One region of the Streptomyces sp. NBC_00989 genome, then DNA from elsewhere that is predicted to be linked to it. Evidence: riboswitches for the same ligand, from Rfam matches in the RefSeq annotation. Region 1 holds a riboswitch; the other holds the start of a gene.

The links. A riboswitch is a leader RNA that binds a small molecule or an ion and turns the genes downstream of it on or off. The one in region 1 is predicted to bind S-adenosylmethionine.
Region 2: linked by a shared signal. The riboswitch ahead of thrC (threonine synthase) and the one ahead of OG714_RS50195 (putative leader peptide) in region 1 are both predicted to bind S-adenosylmethionine.

What each region holds. Positions count from the first base shown of each region.
Region 1 is NZ_CP108728.1:11,123,190-11,128,314, reverse strand. It holds gene OG714_RS50220 (ScbR family autoregulator-binding transcription factor) at 1-159, opposite strand, end outside; gene OG714_RS50215 (ScbA/BarX family gamma-butyrolactone biosynthesis protein) at 269-1,249, shown strand; gene OG714_RS50210 (DUF6086 family protein) at 1,156-1,737, shown strand; gene OG714_RS50205 (MerR family transcriptional regulator) at 2,014-2,454, opposite strand; gene OG714_RS50200 (MDR family NADP-dependent oxidoreductase) at 2,485-3,504, opposite strand; SAM riboswitch class IV at 3,674-3,787, shown strand; gene OG714_RS50195 (putative leader peptide) at 3,822-3,947, shown strand; gene OG714_RS50190 (ABC transporter substrate-binding protein) at 4,185-5,125, shown strand, end outside.
Region 2 is NZ_CP108728.1:6,369,043-6,374,167, reverse strand. It holds gene groL (chaperonin GroEL) at 1-1,130, opposite strand, end outside; gene OG714_RS28315 (cold-shock protein) at 1,509-1,715, opposite strand; gene OG714_RS28310 (MoaD/ThiS family protein) at 2,147-2,422, opposite strand; gene thrC (threonine synthase) at 2,536-3,861, opposite strand; SAM riboswitch class I at 3,879-4,035, opposite strand; gene OG714_RS28300 (glucosyl-3-phosphoglycerate synthase) at 4,226-5,125, shown strand, end outside.

The DNA of each region.
Region 1 (5,125 bases):
CCCTTCCTTGCTGCCGAAATGGAAATAGATCGCCCCGCTGGTGTACCCGCTCGTACGCGCCACGTCGCTGATGCTCGTACCGACGTACCCGTGCTGTTCGAACAGCACCGCGGCCGTCGCCAGAACAGCCCGCCGGGTGGCTTCCGCACGTTCCTGCATATTCTCGGTCGTCCCTGTCCTGCGTGCCGGATCGTCTTTTCCGGTGAATCTAGCCGACCGGCCGCCGTTTCCCACACGTATGACAGAGAACCATAGCTTCTATTATTTTATGACTGACTCACACTCTTTTGCCCTGCCCGAAACCGACCCGGAACAGCTGACGTTGAGCTGGGACACCTGCGTGTCCCGGACTCTCGTGCACCGGAAAGCGGTCGCCGAAGTCCTGCTCACCGACGCCCGAGTGCTGCCCGACGGCCGTTACCTCCTCGCCGCGCAGTGGCCGCGCTCGTATGCCACGTCGGTCGCCTCCAGTACGGGTACGGCCACCGGTTCGCGTTCTGGTTCTCGTTCTGGTTCCGGCGAGCGGCACGATCCGATGCTCGCCGCCGAGACCATCCGTCAGGTCGGTCTGTACATCTGCCAGCGTTTCCTCGGCGCCCCGAGCACGAGCAGGCCCGTCATCAGAAGCGTCGGCTTCCAGCTCGACAACAGCACGGAGCCGGTGGTCGGCTACGGCGCCACGGATGTGTTGTGCCGGGCCGAGGTGCACGACGTACGCCACGTCGACGACGTGCCCTGGCCGGTCGCGCTGAACGTACGGATCCAATTCTCCGCCGCCGGACGGGAGTTCGGCTCGGCCTTCGGACGCGTCCGCGTGCTGTCCGAGGAGGAGTACGAGACGTTTCGCGGCCCGAACGCCGCCGCCGGCCCCGTCCCGGACGACGTGCACTGGCGCCCGTCGCCCACCGAGGTGTCGGTTCCCTCCCCCGGCGACGTAATGCTGGTCCGCGACCCCGCCGGGGCCTTGCTGGTGGCGCCCGCCGACCTGCGCCACCCACGGTTCTTCGACCACCCCAGCGACCACGTCCCCGGCATGGTCCTCCTGGAAGCCGCCCGCCAGGCGGCCTGCCTGGCGGGAGCCTCCCCCGGCCGACTGAACGGCTGCCGCATGCAGGCCCTGCGCTTCACCGAGTGGAACTCCCCCGTCCACGTCGAATGCGGACCGGCCGAGGACGGCTGGACCTTCCAGGTCACCCAGGGCGGCGCTACGACCGCCTCCGGCACGCTGTCGTTCGCGACGGAGGGGTAACTCCACTTCAAGGGGCGCGGCTTGACGTACACCTCGTGCAACAGCCCCGCTTTTCAACCCCCGTTGTCGACCTGCGATGGACGCCTGTCCGATCAAAGGACGGGCGCCCAACGCAAAACCCACCAGGCACAGGGCAGCTCGAGGTCGATCCGGCCGCCTACGCGGAGTTCGTACGTGAGCTGGTCGCCTGCCAATGCCGGACAGGCCACTCCGTGATCCTCACGCTGTCCGAGGGGTTCGTGGCGACGGCGGTCGCACTCGCGCGGCGCGCCGGAATCGAGGTGCCGATCCCGGAACCGGAAGCCGGCCACATCGGTAGTCGCGCCCAGAACGACATCCAGGTTCCCGGCAACCCCAGAACCGCGTCGACCGCCGTCGCCACCACGCCGGACACCCGGGCGCGGGAGATCGATCGCTGGATGGCCCGTCATCCGTTGCCGTCCGCAGCAGCCCTGAACCCGCGATCCTCAACCAACCGCATGAGGTAACGGCATTCCTGCGGCTCGCGATCATCAGCCAAGCGATCGTGGACGACCGCTTGCACCCGCCTCCGCTGATCATCATCCCGAAATCCGTCTCCGAGGTCCGCCAGAGTCACCGTCCGGCCGTAGCAACCGCACCCGCCACATCCACCACTCCCGACGGTGCCAACCACCGCCCCTACAAGCCCCTTTCACCGAGCCAGAGGGGCGCCCCGGCTCGCTGGGCGCAGACCCGGCGGAGTGCGCGCCGTGCGAGGCTGCGCACCTACGGCGACGCCCGTGTCAGGACCCGGTCCGCGCATCGCTCATGGGGGCGTCGAGGCCGATGAGTTGGCCGACCAGGACACCGAACCGCAGGTCGAGCCCGTCGGCGAGGCGGTCGCGCAGCTCCGTCAACCGGTGGATGCGGGCGTCGAGTTCGGCCAGTCGCCGGATGGCCACCAGCGGGACGACGCACTTGTCCGAGTAGGGACCAGGGCGGACCTGCGGCACGGTCGGGCTGGCGGGCAGCGCGTCGATGATGTCGATGAGGCGACGCACATCGCCGATGGTGAGGCCGGAGTCCAACAGCCCGCGGACGGCGTGGAGTCGGCGTACGTCCTCCTCGCTGTACTCCCGCTGTCCCGACGCCGTACGCCGTGCCGTGACCAGGCCGCGCTGCTCGTAGTAGCGCAGGGTGCGGGTGGTGACACCCACGGCTGCCGCCGCGTCGCCGATGCGCATTCCGTCCTCCGGAAGTCGGGTGGCCGGCGACTACAACTCCACGACCACCGTGCCGATGTGGTGTCCTTCGAGCAGTTCCATGAGGGCGCGGGGTGCCTGGTCGATTCCGGACAGGCGGGTGTGCGGGACGGTGACCGAGCCCTCGCGCAGCCAACGGCCGAACGTCTCCGGGTATTCCGCCAGCGCGTCCCGGTGGCGCGCGCCGCTGACGCCGCGGACCTCGATGCCCCGCACGATGAGCGAGTAGGTGTCGATCTCGACGGGCGCCGTGTCCTCGCCCGACACCTGTGCGGAGAGCGCTCCGATCAGTCCCACCCGGGCACCGGGACGGGCCAGCGCCAGCGCGGCTCGCAGCTGCTCCCCGCCGACGGTGTCCACGACCGCGTCGATGCCCTCGGGGGCCGCTTTGCGCAACTGGTCCTCGATCGGTCCGGCGCCACGCAGCACGACCGCGTCGTACCCCAGCGTCTCGACCAGGTAGTCGGCCTTGCGCTGTGAGCTGGTGCTGCCGATGACCCGGCCAGCCCCGCGCAGGCGGGCGAACTGTCCGGCCAGGGTGCCGAGTCCGCCCGCCGCGCCGGAGACGAACACCGTGTCTCCGTCGCGTACTTCGGCTCCCCGGACGACGCCGATCCAGGCCGACGGACCCTGCGAGAGGTACGCCACCGGGTCCGGCAGGACCGTGAGGTCGACGGGCTGCACCGCGTCGGCCTCCACCACGGCGTACTCGCGGAACCCCGCCCAGTGCGACACCAGGTCACCGGGGCGCAGCGTCCCGCCCTCGGGAGCCGTCACCACCTCGCCGACGGCCGGAGCCGACAACGGCCGGCCGACCTCGAACGACGGCATCGGCATCCCCGCGTCGCCCCTCATCAGGGTGCGCAGTGAGGCGGCGACGCTCATCAGGCGGTTGCGTACCAGCGCCTGTCCGGGTCCCGGTCGCGGAACGGGAACCTCCACCACGGCGAAGTGGTCCGGGTCGAGGGCGCGTTCGGGACGGGCGGCGAGACGGACCTCGCGATGTGTGGCGGGGAGGTTCGACCGAGACATCTACGGGCTCCTGACGGGTTGTTGGCGCCGCACACCTCGTGCGGCGCCCCCGACGTTAAAAGTTGACGCGTACGTCAAGGGCAAGCCGGAGCGACGGTCCGGTCGCTGCCGCTCGCCCGCCCGCACCTGCCATTGACGTACGACGATGTCGCTCCGTACGATCACGATCGGCATCGAGTGTCAGCGTCAAGCCCTGGCTTGCTGACCGGCAACCCTCCGACGCGGTGGGGTGCTCCAGGTGAAAGCCCGGCAGGATCACCGAGGATCTCTGCAAGCGCGAGGCCCTGTGGCCGGGGTCGGAGATGTGGAGGACGGTCGTGCGACACAGCAGTGACCCGAGTGTCTCCCCCGCCTCCCTGACGGCCGCGACCGTGTTCTCCCGGTTCTCGCGCCGCCGCCACATCGACCTGCAGCGCTTCACCAGCTGTCTGTGTCGCGCCTGACCGCCTTGACCACGTCCGTCTGACGTCTGTCGCGGCCTGTAGGCGTTCTCCCGCAGCCTCTCGCGGTCCTGTCCGTGTTCGCGGACATGGTCCGCAACCGCCGCGTCCCCTCCCGCCCGACCCCCGAACTGCACTGCCCGTCCTCGGCGTTGCGCCGACCGGAGCGGCGCGCCCGCGCGCGCAGCCGTGATCCGCGGGGCACCCCCATGCGTAGTGACACGAGTAGGAGCACCCTTCGTGAGAGCACATCCGGACATCCGCCCCACCCGATGGGCGGCGCTTGCCGCCCTCCTGACCACCAGCGTCCTGCTCACCGCCTGCGGGTCCGGCAGCAGCGGCGGCTCGGGCAGCGGCAGTGGCCCGGCGAAGTCCGGTGGCACCCTGACCTTCGCGGTGGGTTCCGACGCCGGCTGCGTGGATCCGCAGCAGGTGGCCAGCAACGACACCATCTACTCGGTACGTCAGGTCGTGGACTCCCTCACCGACCAGGACCCCGGGACCGGCAAGATCGTGCCCTGGCTGGCGAAGAGCTGGGACATCAGCTCCGACGCGACCACGTTCACCTTCCACCTCAGGTCGGGTGTGACCTTCAGCGACGGGTCCGAGCTGACCGCTCAGGTGGTCAAGGACAACTTCGACGCGGTGCCGAAGCTCGGCGCGCTGGGGACCCTCGCCGAGGGTTATCTGAGCGGCGTCAAGAGCACCACCGTGGTCGGCCCGCTCACCGTCAAGGTGACCTTCCAGCAGCCCAACGCCCAGTTCCTGCAAGCGACTTCGACGCACTCGCTGGGCATCGAGTCCTCGGCGAGCGTGAAGAGGTCCCCGCAGCAGAAGTGCAGCCAGGGAGTGGTCGGCTCCGGGCCCTTCGTGCTCAAGCAGTACGTGCAGAACCAGTCGATCACGCTGGCGAAACGCACCGGGTACGCCTGGGGTTCCTCGCTGTGGCACAAGAGCGGCGAGGCCTACCTGGACAAGGTGGTCTTCAAGGTCGTGCCCGAGGCGGGGGTACGGGCCGGCAGCCTCCAGTCGGGGCAGGTGGACGCGATCAGCAGCGTCGGCAGGGCCAACGAAGCGGCGCTGAAGGGCGGCCAGGTCACCCTCCAGCGACGGGCCAACCCCGGCGTGGTGTTCGGCCTGGCCTTCAACAACTCACGGCTGGTTCTGAAGGACGCCCGGGT
Region 2 (5,125 bases), 4.8 Mb from region 1:
ATGACGGCGACGCCACCCGCGAGCTTGGCGAGGCGCTCCTGGAGCTTCTCGCGGTCGTAGTCCGAGTCGCTGTTCTCGATCTCGGCGCGGATCTGGTTGACGCGACCGGCAACCTGGTCCGCCGAGCCCGAGCCGTCGACGATCGTCGTCTCGTCCTTGGTGATGACGACCTTGCGGGCGCGGCCGAGGAGATCCACGGTCGCGTTCTCCAGCTTGAGGCCGACCTCCTCGGAGATGACCTCGCCGCCCGTGAGGATGGCGATGTCGCCGAGCATGGCCTTGCGACGGTCACCGAAGCCCGGAGCCTTGACGGCGACGGACTTGAAGGTGCCGCGGATCTTGTTGACGACCAGCGTGGACAGGGCCTCGCCCTCGACGTCCTCGGCGATGATCAGCAGCGGCTTGCCCGACTGCATGACCTTCTCCAGGAGCGGGAGCAGGTCCTTGACGTTGGCGATCTTCGAGTTGGCGATCAGGATGTACGGGTCGTCGAGGACGGCCTCCATACGCTCCATGTCGGTGGCGAAGTACGCCGAGATGTAGCCCTTGTCGAAGCGCATACCCTCGGTGAGCTCAAGCTCGAGCCCGAAGGTCTGGGACTCCTCGACGGTGATGACGCCTTCCTTGCCGACCTTGTCCATCGCCTCGGCGATGAGCTCGCCGATCTGGGTGTCGGCGGCGGAGATGGAGGCCGTGGAAGCGATCTGCTCCTTGGTCTCCACGTCCTTGGCCTGCTCCAGCAGGGCACCGGAGACGGCCTCGACGGCCTTCTCGATACCGCGCTTGAGGGCCATCGGGTTGGCGCCGGCGGCTACGTTGCGCAGACCCTCCTTGACGAGGGCCTGGGCGAGCACGGTCGCCGTGGTCGTACCGTCGCCCGCGACGTCGTCCGTCTTCTTGGCGACTTCCTTGACCAGCTCGGCGCCGATCTTCTCGTACGGGTCCTCGAGCTCGATCTCCTTGGCGATGGAAACACCATCGTTGGTGATCGTGGGGGCGCCCCACTTCTTCTCGAGGACGACGTTGCGGCCCTTGGGGCCAAGGGTGACCTTGACGGCGTCGGCGAGCTGGTTCATCCCGCGCTCGAGACCGCGCCGTGCCTCCTCGTCGAACGCGATGATCTTGGCCATGTGAAGTGGTCCTCCCGGACTGGGGTGGATTGCTCCGGACCGCGCTGGCGCCCGCGACGGACGGCCTGCCTGCCCTGTGATTCCTTGCACCACCTGGCCTGCGGGCCTCACCCACCCGGTCCTTCGTTATCACTCTCACCTTCAGAGTGCTAACGCCAATGATTAGCACTCGGCATGGTCGAGTGCAAGCGGCTCCCGGGTTCTGGCACCCACTCCAGCCCCCTCGCCGGCCCCGCTCCGACCTCCGGCTCCGACCTCCGGCTCCGACCTCCGGCTCCGGGCATGCCGAAGGGCCCGTACCCCAGGAGGTGACCCCCCAGGAGTACGAGCCCTTCGATGAGGAACGAAGAACGTCGCTGCTGTTCGTCGGCGCGTGCTTCAGCTGGTCGCGAGCCGGACCATGTCCGCCTGCGGCCCCTTCTGACCCTGCGAGATCTCGAAATCGACCCGCTGACCCTCTTCCAGGGTGCGGTAGCCGTCCATCTGAATCGCGCTGTAGTGGACGAAAACATCCGCACCACCGTCGACCGCGATGAAGCCGTACCCCTTCTCCGCGTTGAACCATTTGACGGTGCCCTGAGCCATGCCTAACTCCCCTATTACTGGCCCTTGCACGGACCCGCACTTCGCGGATCCGGGTCAGACCTCACCCCCCACAGGTTTGGGGGCGTGCGCCGGAACGCGTCGACCGCGGCCGAATGTATCCGCCCAACTGCCGTCTGCAACAGGTCAATCCGACGAGAATTCAGGGCAGGACCGGTCGGGAATTTACGGATAATTAGTCCGACTTCAGGGCAACTCGGGCCCGATAAAGGGAACATAAGGCGCAAAAGACCTGCACACTTTGGCTACTTCTCATCGCACGCGGAGCCGGTACTCATATGCGTCCGGCATGCGGAGTGGAGCGGGTTCCCCAACTGTACCCCGCTCAACCCTACAGAATTGCCCCCTCCGCTTCTCTCACGGAGGGGGCAATTCGATGAACTCTTGGTAATCGGCGTTACCGAGGGTAATTATCAGCCGCCGGCGACGGCCGGAATGATCGAGACGCCGGCCCCGTCCGGAGTGGCCGTCTCCAGCCCCTGCTCGAACCGCACGTCGTCATCGTTCACGTACACGTTGACGAACCGCCGCAGCTTGCCCTGATCGTCGAGCACGCGGGCGGAGATCCCGGTGTGGTTCTTCTCAAGGTCGCTGATGACCTCGGCGAGGGTCGTGCCCTCGGCGGTGACTTCGGCCTGCCCGCCGGTGTAGGTGCGGAGAATGGTAGGGATGCGGACGCTAACGCTCACGATGAGACCTCCGGTCAGGTGATGCCCTCAGGGGCGCGGGGCTGTGTTGAATCTGCGGCTACCGCCGCGTGGGCGCGGCCGGCCCCCACCGGCCCGCAGTCAAAGAACGACTCTCAGGACGCGAGTCCAGCTTCCCTGAACGACTCAAGGTTCGGCCGGATCGTCGCGGTGAGCCCCGTACCGGCCACCGCGTCCAGCGTCTTCAGACCATCACCGGTGTTGAGAACCACCGTGGTCAGCGTCGGATCCAGCAGCCCGTTCTCGATCAGCTTCTTCGCCACACCGACGGTCACCCCACCCGCGGTCTCCGCGAAGATCCCCTCGGTCCGGGCAAGCAACTTGATCGCGTCGACGACCTGCTCGTCGTTGACGTCCTCGACAGCCCCACCGGTCCGCCGGGCGATGTCCAGCACGTAGGGACCGTCCGCCGGGTTCCCGATGGCGAGGGACTTCGCGATCGTGTTCGGCTTCTGCGGCCGTACGACGTCGTGACCGGCCTTGTAGGCGACGGAGACCGGCGAACACCCCTCCGCCTGCGCGCCGAAGATCTTGTACGGCTTGTCCTCGACGAGCCCGAGCTTGATCAGCTCCTGGAGGCCCTTGTCGATCTTCGTGAGCTGCGACCCGGAGGCGATGGGCACGACCAGCTGGTCCGGAAGCCGCCAGCCGAGCTGCTCGCAGATCTCGTACGCGAGGGTCTTGGAGCCCTCGGCGTAGTACGGGCGCAGGTTGACGTTGACGAACCCCCAGCCCTCACCCGCCGGGTCACCGATCAGCTCGGAGCAGAAACGGTTCACGTCGTCGTAGTTGCCCTCGATGCCGACGAGCTCGCCGCCGTAGATCGCGGCCATCACGACCTTGCCCTGCTCCAGGTCGTGCGGGATGAACACGCAGGAGCGGAAGCCGGCCCGGGCTGCGGCGGCACCGACGGCGCCGGCGAGGTTGCCGGTGGAGGAGCAGGAGAGGGTGGTGAAGTCGAAGGCGCGAGCCGCTTCGATGGCCTGGGCGACGACGCGGTCCTTGAAGGAGTGCGTCGGGTTGCCGGAGTCGTCCTTGACGAACAACTTGCCCGCGTCGACGCCCAGTTCGCGGGCGAGGTTGTCGGCCTGGACGAGCTTGGTCCAGCCGGGGTTGATGTTCGGCTTGTCGGCCACGTCGGCGGGGACGGGCAGCAGGGGCGCGTAACGCCAGATGTTCGCCGGGCCCGCTTCGATGCGCTTGCGGAGCTCTTCGGTGTCGTAGGCCGAGAAGTCGTAGGCGATCTCCAGCGGGCCGAAACACTCCTCGCAGGCGAAGACCGGGCCGAGCGGGACGCGGTGTCCGCACTCGCGGCAGGACAGCGCGGTGGCGGGGCCGAGGTCTACGGAGTTGGCGATGTCCGCGGCGGTCGTGTCCGTGTTCGCGGAGTTCGTGGTGCTTGCGACAGTCTGCGCAGCCATGGAGGGGAGGCCCTTTCTCCTCATCTTCCTCACGACGCATCTCGCCGTGAGACGGATTTGGCACCTTCCCGAGCCGGGAGCCTCACCACGTCAGCGTGTAGCTGCGTGCCAAGACCGGCTGGAGGGTTGCCGGGGCTTCATCGGGCCGTATCCCTCTGCCCCTCTGGATGAGCGGTGTTCAGTTGTGTATGCGGTTGTGTCACTTGCGTGAGCGTTGACGACCCCCGACATGCGATGGTCATCAGCGTTGTTCAAGACTGTAACCGAAGGCCAGGACAGTTGAGTGAGCCGTCCGAACCGCGAGATGGATCACACACACTCCGTGATCACTGATCGCCGAGAGAACGCAGAGGAGCCGCGCAACGTGCTGAAGGAAGTCGAGCACTGGCTGAGCACCCGCTCCTGGTCCATGACCGACCGGCCGCTCCACAAGATTCTGGCCGCGAAGCACCGCACGGGCCAGTCGGTCTCCGTCGTGCTCCCCGCGCTCAACGAGGAAGCGACGGTCGGCGACATCGTCGCGATCATCCGCCACGACCTCATGCAGCAGGTCCCGCTCGTCGACGAGATCGTCGTCGTCGACTCCGGGTCCACCGACCGCACCTCCGAGGTGGCCGCCGCGGCGGGCGCCCGGGTCGTGCACCGTGACGACATCCTGCCCCGCATCCCCGCCGTGCCCGGCAAGGGCGAGGTGCTGTGGCGCTCGCTGCTGGTCACCAGCGGCGACATCGTCTGCTTCATCGACGCGGACCTGAAGGAGTTCTCCTCCGACTTCGTCACCGGGATCGTGGGCCCGCTGCTCACCGACCCCGGCGTCGACCTCGTCAAGGCGATGTACGACCGCCCGCTCGGCGGCGCGGCCGGCCAGGGTGGCCGCGTCACCGAGATGATGGCCCGCCCGCTGCTGAACATGCACTGGCCTCAACTGGCCGGATTCGTCCAGCCGTTGGGCGGCGAGTACGCGGCCCGCCGTTCCCTGCTCGAACAACTGCCGTTCCCCGTCGGGTACGGCATCGAGCTCGGCATGCTCGTCGACGCGCTCCACCTGGTGGGCCTGGACGCCCTCGCGCAGGTGGACGTGGGCGTGCGCAAGCACCGGCACCAGGACGGGCAGGCGCTGGGCCGGATGGCCGCGCAGATCTACCGCACGGCACAGCTGAGGCTGGCCCGAGGGCATCTGATCCGGCCGTCGCTCACCCAGTTCGAACGGGGTCCGGACGGCTTCGAGCCGCGCACGTACTCCGTGGACACGGAGGAACGGCCG